Magnetococcus sp. PR-3: one gene and its partner. The protein of the gene in region 2 interacts with the protein of the main gene of each other region in a pairwise test. Links are inferred from orthologs where the notes say so. Each region holds a gene or a part of one and is shown on either strand. Other genes may lie near its edges.

Region 1 (3,277 bases), on a different replicon or contig from region 2:
TGCAAAAGTACGTACCATTCTTGGCTCTTGTGTCTCTGTCACGCTTTACCATAAGGGTCCTCGCCCCATGGGGGCCATCTGCCATGCACGGTTACCCAACTGTGGGCATGATCTGGATGCCGCAACCCTACTTCGGGATGACGACACCCACTACATGGATAGTACCCTGACCTTTATGATCCGACTGTTCCGTGAGATGGGCTTTAAGGATGAAAATGTGGAGGCCAAACTTTTTGGCGGCTCCAATATGTTTGATAAAAAAGCAGGCCCCAGCTTAATTACGGTTGGGTTGCGCAACATACAGACAGCCATGGATATTCTTAACCTTGAAGGCCTGCATCTGGTGAGCTCAGATGTCGGTGGCAGCCAGAGCCGCACCCTACTCTTTGATACCAAAACCGGAGAAGTTTTCATGAAGCGTGGCGGCATGCTGCCCAACGAACAGAGCTAAGGTCACCACCCTATTTTGACCCATAACTCGGCGACTTCAGCCCACCTAATCGGCCCCATAGGTCAGTACCTTCGTTACAGCAGTGCCGTTTTCTCCAGTTCAAGGATTTGATCACGGAAGAGAGCCGCCTGTTCAAAGTTCAGATCTGAAGCGGCATCATGCATCTCTTTTTCCAGCTCTTTAATGCGTTTTTCCAACGCTTTTCCAGCCAGGGGTTGCATACGATCCACTTGGGACTTGGCCTGACCTTTCCCCTTTTTCCCCCGCCCTTTGGCACCAGATGCCGAGCCCGTCTCCATCATCTCTCCCATAACATCCGACACCTCACGTCGAACGGACTGGGGTATAATGCCATGCTCTTCATTGTAGCGGATCTGTATGGCCCGGCGCCGATCCGTCTCCGCCAACGCCCGTTCGATTGAACCGGTTCGCTTATCGGCATAAAGGATGACCCGACCGTCCACGTTTCGGGCCGCCCGGCCAATGGTCTGTACCAAGGAGGTTTCTGAACGCAAAAAGCCCTCTTTATCAGCATCTAAGATCGCCACCAAACCCACCTCAGGAATATCCAGCCCCTCCCGTAACAGGTTAATACCAATCAACACATCAAACTCACCCAAGCGTAGATCACGAATAATTTCCATACGCTCAATGGTATCGATATCCGAGTGCAGATAACGCACTTTGATATCCAGATCCACCAAATAGTCGGTTAAATCTTCCGCCATACGCTTGGTTAAGGTGGTGGCCAGAATACGATGACCATGGGTAATAACCTTTTTGATCTCATGGATCAGATCATCAACTTGATGCTCCACAGGCCGTATTTCAACCTCAGGATCGATCAGACCCGTAGGACGAATAATCTGCTCAACCACCCGTCCATCGGCCTGGTCCAGTTCCCATTGAGCTGGGGTCGCGGAGACATGAATGGTGTGGGGACGCATATCCTCCCACTCTTCAAATTGTAAAGGACGGTTATCCATGGCCGAAGGTAGACGGAACCCATACTCCACCAAGGTGCTTTTTCGTGAACGGTCCCCCCGATACATTGCCCGTACCTGTGAGATGGTCACATGACTCTCATCCACAAACAGCAACGCATCTTCAGGGAGATATTCAAACAGTGTGGGCGGGGGTGCGCCAGGTTTGCGTCCGGTTAAAAAGCGGCTGTAGTTCTCAATACCTGTGCAGTAACCCAACTCCTGCAACATTTCCAGATCCTGGCGGGTTCGGTTTTCCAGACGCTGGGCTTCCAGTAAGTGGCCATGTTTGTGGAAATCCTCCAACCGACTTTTAAGCTCTGTTTTAATGCCCTCCAGAGCTTGTACGATGGTGGAACGCTGGGTCACATAGTGACTGGCCGGAAAAAATGCCGCACTGGGCGCCGCGCCATAGTTCTCCCCCGTTAATGGATCGACTTCACTGATACGATCCACCAAATCCCCAAACAGCTCAACCCGGATCGCACGGGCATCCTCATGGGCAGGAAAAATTTCAAGGGTATCCCCCCGAACCCGGAAAGTACCCCGCTGAAAATCGATATCATTGCGCTGATACTGCATGGCCACCAGCTTACGAATGATCTCACGTTGCTCGATCTCCTGGTCCACCTCCAGCTCCAAAGACATCGCTTCATAAGACTCTGGCGAACCTAAACCGTAAATACAGGAGACCGACGCGACAATGATGACATCCCGCCGGGTAAGCAGGGCACGGGTTGCAGCATGGCGCATACGGTCAATCTGTTCATTGATGGAGCTATCCTTCTCAATGAAGGTATCGGTACGGGGGACATAGGCTTCAGGCTGGTAGTAGTCATAATAAGAGACAAAATATTCCACCGCATTATTTGGAAAAAAGGCTTTCATCTCGCCATACAACTGCCCCGCCAGGGTTTTGTTGTGGGCCAAAATGATTGCGGGGCGGCCAGAGCGCTCGATAACATTGGCCATGGTAAAGGTCTTACCAGAACCGGTAACCCCAAGCAGAACCTGATCTTTTAGGTTTTCTTCCAAACCATCCACAAGCTGTTCAATCGCCTGTGGCTGATCCCCCTGGGGTTCATACTCAGAAACCAGATCAAAGCGAGCAAGATCAGCACGCATGGGAAAGCTCCACTTCTGTTACCAACATGGGTGTTGAAAGCGCATGACAGTAAGCGTATAAAGGGCGGGTCATCTTCTTATAACGTATAGGAGTTTCGTGAATCATGGGTATTTTGTCGAATCGTGTTGCCAAGGTTAAACCCTCTGCGACATTGGCAGTAACTGCCAAGGCCAAAGAGCTTAAGGCAGCCGGACGTGATGTTATTGGCCTCGGTTCCGGCGAGCCCGACTTTGACACGCCCGATCACATTAAACAAGCGGCTATCGAAGCCTTGAATGAAGGCTACACCAAATATGTCGCCGTTGCAGGCATGCCAGAGCTGCGCACCGCCATCGCCAAAAAATATGTGGATGAGACAGGCTGTGACTACACTGCGGATAACACCGTGGTTACCGTGGGTGGTAAACAAGCCTTCTTCAATTTGGCACAAGCTACGCTGAATGAAGGGGATGAGGTTATCATTCCAGCCCCTTATTGGGTCTCCTACCCTGACATGACATTGCTGGCCGATGGTACGCCTGTCATCGTCAACACCCAAGAGAGCAATGGCTTTAAACTAACCCCAGCTGAGCTGGAAGGTGCCATCACCTCACGCACCAAATTTGTGGTGATCAACTCCCCTTCCAACCCCACAGGCAATGCCTATAGTATTGCCGAGCTGAAAGCCATTGCGGAGGTTCTGCGTAAGCATCCTCATGTCTGGGTGATCAGTGACGA
Region 2 (3,668 bases):
AACGGTTTTCAGCGATGGGTATACGCTGTAAAACGGTTTGTCGCATGGCCCCAAATACCTCAACAACTTCTCCCCAGCCTGGTTCCAACCACCGTTCAATACGCTCTTTAAGTAAGCGGGAGAGGGAAGGGCTCAACCCCCCAGTGCTGACACCAACCGTTACATCACCCCGTCGCACCACCGCTGGTACAATAAAGCCACTGACCTCAGGACCATCAGCAGAGTTGCATAATAGACCCTTCTGGGCGCACAATAGTGCGATTTGCCGGTTACGTTCGGCCTCTCCAGTGGCGGCGAAGACCAGTGCCCAGGGTTGTTCTAAGATCTTCGGATCAAACGCTTGTGCTAGGTGGGTGACTAAACCAGTTTGTACATGCGTGGTCATATCTGCACAGATCTGTGGGGCCATAACAGTCAGCTGGGCACCACTGGGCAATAAGCTACGCAGTTTACGCTGGGCCACTTTGCCACCGCCAATGACCAATACCGGGCGACCGGTTAAAATTAGTTCTGCCATATAGTGGGCCATGATCTCTCCTTATGGGGATGGTATGGCGTTAAGGAATATCTGAAGCAATGTCCGAAGAAAAGAAGATCATCATCCGTGGTGCCCGGGAACACAACCTGAAAAACATCAACCTGGAGATGCCCCGTAATGCCCTTACGGTGATTACCGGTGTTTCAGGCTCGGGTAAATCCTCTCTAGCTTTTGATACCCTTTCTGCAGAAGGGCAACGACGCTATGTAGAGTCGCTTTCGGCCTATGCACGCCAGTTCTTGAGTCTACAGAACAAACCGGATGTGGATGCCATTGAGGGGTTAGCCCCCAGTATCTCTATTGAGCAAAAATCCACGTCTAAAAATCCCCGCTCCACGGTGGGGACCGTGACCGAGATCTATGATTACCTGCGCCTGCTCTATGCCCGTGTGGGTCGCCCCTATTGCTACGGTTGTGGTCGACCAATTGAAAGTCAAACCATCAGCCAAATGGTTGATGCGGTTATGGGGCTGCCAGAACGGACCCGTTTGCTGCTACTCGCACCCATTGTACGGGGACGTAAAGGGGAGTACAAAAAAGAGCTGTTAGAGCTACAAAAACAGGGCTTTACACGAGTTGTAATCGATGGTGAGACCTATGATCTAGGGGATACACCAACCCTGAATAAAAAGGTAAAACACACCATTGAGGTGTTGGTGGATCGTCTGGTTGTGAAGACAGGTATTCAAACCCGGATGGCTGACTCACTGGAAACAGCATTGCGTTTGACCGATGGCATCGCACGGGTAGAGACGGTGGGTGAGGAGAAGAAGGATTGGCTTTTTTCAGAGAAAAATGCCTGCATTCACTGCAATATCTCCTATCCGGAGATTGAGCCACGTCTCTTCTCCTTCAACAACCCTTTTGGTGCATGCCCCAGTTGTGATGGTTTGGGAACACAAGAGTTTTTTGATCCTGAACTGATTGTACCCAACCCTGATCTTTCTATGCGTGAAGGTGCCATTGCGCCATGGGCCAAACCTACCCAGCGTATTGCGCAGGAGTCACTCTATACCTTGGCGGAACACTTTGGGGTGGATGTCAACTTGGCTTGGAAGGATTTGCCGGAAACCTTTAAAGATATTGTGCTCTACGGTTCTGGGGAAGAGAAGGTTAAATTCCGTTGGAAGGGCTTCCGGCGGGCCCGTACGGTGCATCGCCCTTGGGAAGGGGTAGCCCATACCCTGGAACGTCGGTATTTAGAAACACAATCTGAAGATCAACGTGAGCAATATCGCCAGTATCGTAATGCCACCCCCTGTACAGCCTGTGAAGGGCAACGACTCCGTAAAGAGGCCCTCCACGTTAAAGTGGGGTCTGAGAATTTGGCGGGCTTTACGGCCTTACCCCTACGAGAGGCCCAACGCTACACCGAAGATCTGGATCTGACACCAAGAGAACGGGCCATTGCCGAACGTATTCTAAAAGAGGTCACAGACCGGTTAAACTTCCTTATTGCCGTGGGGTTGGACTATCTAACCCTGGATCGAACCGCTTCAACCCTATCGGGGGGGGAGAGTCAGCGTATACGTTTGGCCAACCAAATTGGTTCCGGCTTGGTGGGCGTACTCTATATTTTGGATGAGCCCTCCATCGGTTTGCATCAACGTGATAACCAACGACTGTTGGATACCCTGGTACGTTTAAGGGATTTGGGCAACACCGTGGTTGTTGTGGAGCATGATGAAGATGCCATTCGTACCGCAGACTATGTGGTCGATATGGGCCCCGGTGCTGGTGAACATGGGGGGCAGATTGTCGCGGCGGGTACGCCCCAAGAGATTATGGACCATGCTGATTCCCTGACCGGCCACTATCTTAATGGTATACGCACCATCCCTGTGCCCGAGCAGCGGCGCCAGGTGGATCGCACACGACAGATCACCCTGGAGAAAGTGGCAACCCACAACTTGCAAGAGGTAACCACCCATATACCTGTTGGTTTGTTGACCTGTATTACCGGTGTCTCTGGATCGGGAAAATCCTCTTTGGTGTTGGATACCCTCTATCCTGCCCTGGCCCAACGTCTGCACAATGCCAAGGTCACCAGTGGTCTTTTTGAGTCCATTGAAGGGCTCGATCAACTGGATAAAGTGATCCATATGGATCAAACGCCTATTGGCCGTACACCGCGTTCTAACCCTGCCACCTATACCGGTTTGTTTACCCCCATACGTGAACTGATGGCTGCGACGGAAGAGGCCCGAGCCCGTGGTTATAAATCGGGTCGTTTCAGCTTTAATGTCAAAGGGGGGCGGTGCGAGGCCTGCTCAGGAGATGGGTTGGTTAAAATTGAGATGCACTTTCTGCCAGATATCTTTGTTGAGTGTGATGTCTGCCATGGGGCCCGATACAATCGGGAAACCCTGGAGGTTCACTACAAGGGTAAGAACATTGCAGAAGTGCTCAATATGACCATTGATGAGGCTTTGGAATTTTTTCAGGCTCATCCCCCCATTCGTAGCCGCTTACAGACATTGATGGATGTGGGATTGAGCTATATGCGTTTGGGTCAGTCCGCAACAACGCTCTCTGGGGGTGAAGCACAACGGGTTAAGATCGCCCGTGAACTCTCTAAACGTTCCACCGGTAAAACACTCTATATCCTGGATGAACCAACCACCGGCTTACATTTTGATGATATCCGAAAATTGGTTGAGGTGCTGCAACGCTTGGTTGAAGCAGGCAATACTGTGGTTGTGATTGAACACAACCTGGATGTGATCAAAACCGCAGACTGGATTATTGACCTTGGCCCGGAGGGGGGTAGCCATGGTGGGCGGATCCTTATTGAGGGGCAGCCTGAACAGGTTGCCGCCTGTGAAGACTCCTGGACAGGGCGCTACCTAAAACCCTTTTTGGCTGATGTCTCATAATCCTTTTACCTGCTCTGAACCTTTAGGCATTGGCCAGCTAGGGGGGCATCGTCAACAGCAGCCCTGTACACCCTTTATGCCTGATGAATAACCAGTTGGGTATAGGGTATCTTCCAACCTTGCTCAATGGCACGCTCAACGGCCAGTTGTTGTAAATCGCGATAGGTATGGGGGTAGTATTGGGCAGCCTGACCTGTAAACTGCGCAAAGATGCGGTAATCCAGGGAGGAGTCGGCAGCACGGTCAAAGTGTAC

What was found.
Region 1: the proteins of uvrA (region 2) and uvrB interact in binary tests that used the Escherichia coli proteins (3 or more experiments, as listed by UniProt). The link is inferred for Magnetococcus sp. PR-3 from one-to-one orthologs.

Annotation. Positions count from the first base shown.
Region 1 is NZ_JBAHUQ010000004.1:78,618-81,894, reverse strand. The notes cover bases 43-2,994. They hold uvrB (excinuclease ABC subunit UvrB), read right to left. Parts: upstream 2,560-2,994; coding sequence 526-2,559; downstream 43-525. Other genes in these bases: V5T57_RS04335 (pyridoxal phosphate-dependent aminotransferase), read left to right, coding at 2,664-2,994; V5T57_RS04345 (chemotaxis protein CheD), read left to right, coding at 43-451. Also shown: more of V5T57_RS04345, read left to right, coding at 1-42; more of V5T57_RS04335, read left to right, coding at 2,995-3,277. UniProt on the Escherichia coli protein: The UvrABC repair system catalyzes the recognition and processing of DNA lesions. A damage recognition complex composed of 2 UvrA and 2 UvrB subunits scans DNA for abnormalities.
Region 2 is NZ_JBAHUQ010000002.1:262,940-266,607, reverse strand. Bases 272-3,614 are described here. They hold uvrA (excinuclease ABC subunit UvrA), read left to right. Parts: upstream 272-576; coding sequence 577-3,414; downstream 3,415-3,614. Other genes in these bases: V5T57_RS02695 (hypothetical protein), read right to left, coding at 3,489-3,614; V5T57_RS02705 (precorrin-2 dehydrogenase/sirohydrochlorin ferrochelatase family protein), read right to left, coding at 272-529. Also shown: more of V5T57_RS02705, read right to left, coding at 1-271; more of V5T57_RS02695, read right to left, coding at 3,615-3,668. UniProt on the Escherichia coli protein: The UvrABC repair system catalyzes the recognition and processing of DNA lesions. UvrA is an ATPase and a DNA-binding protein. A damage recognition complex composed of 2 UvrA and 2 UvrB subunits scans DNA for abnormalities.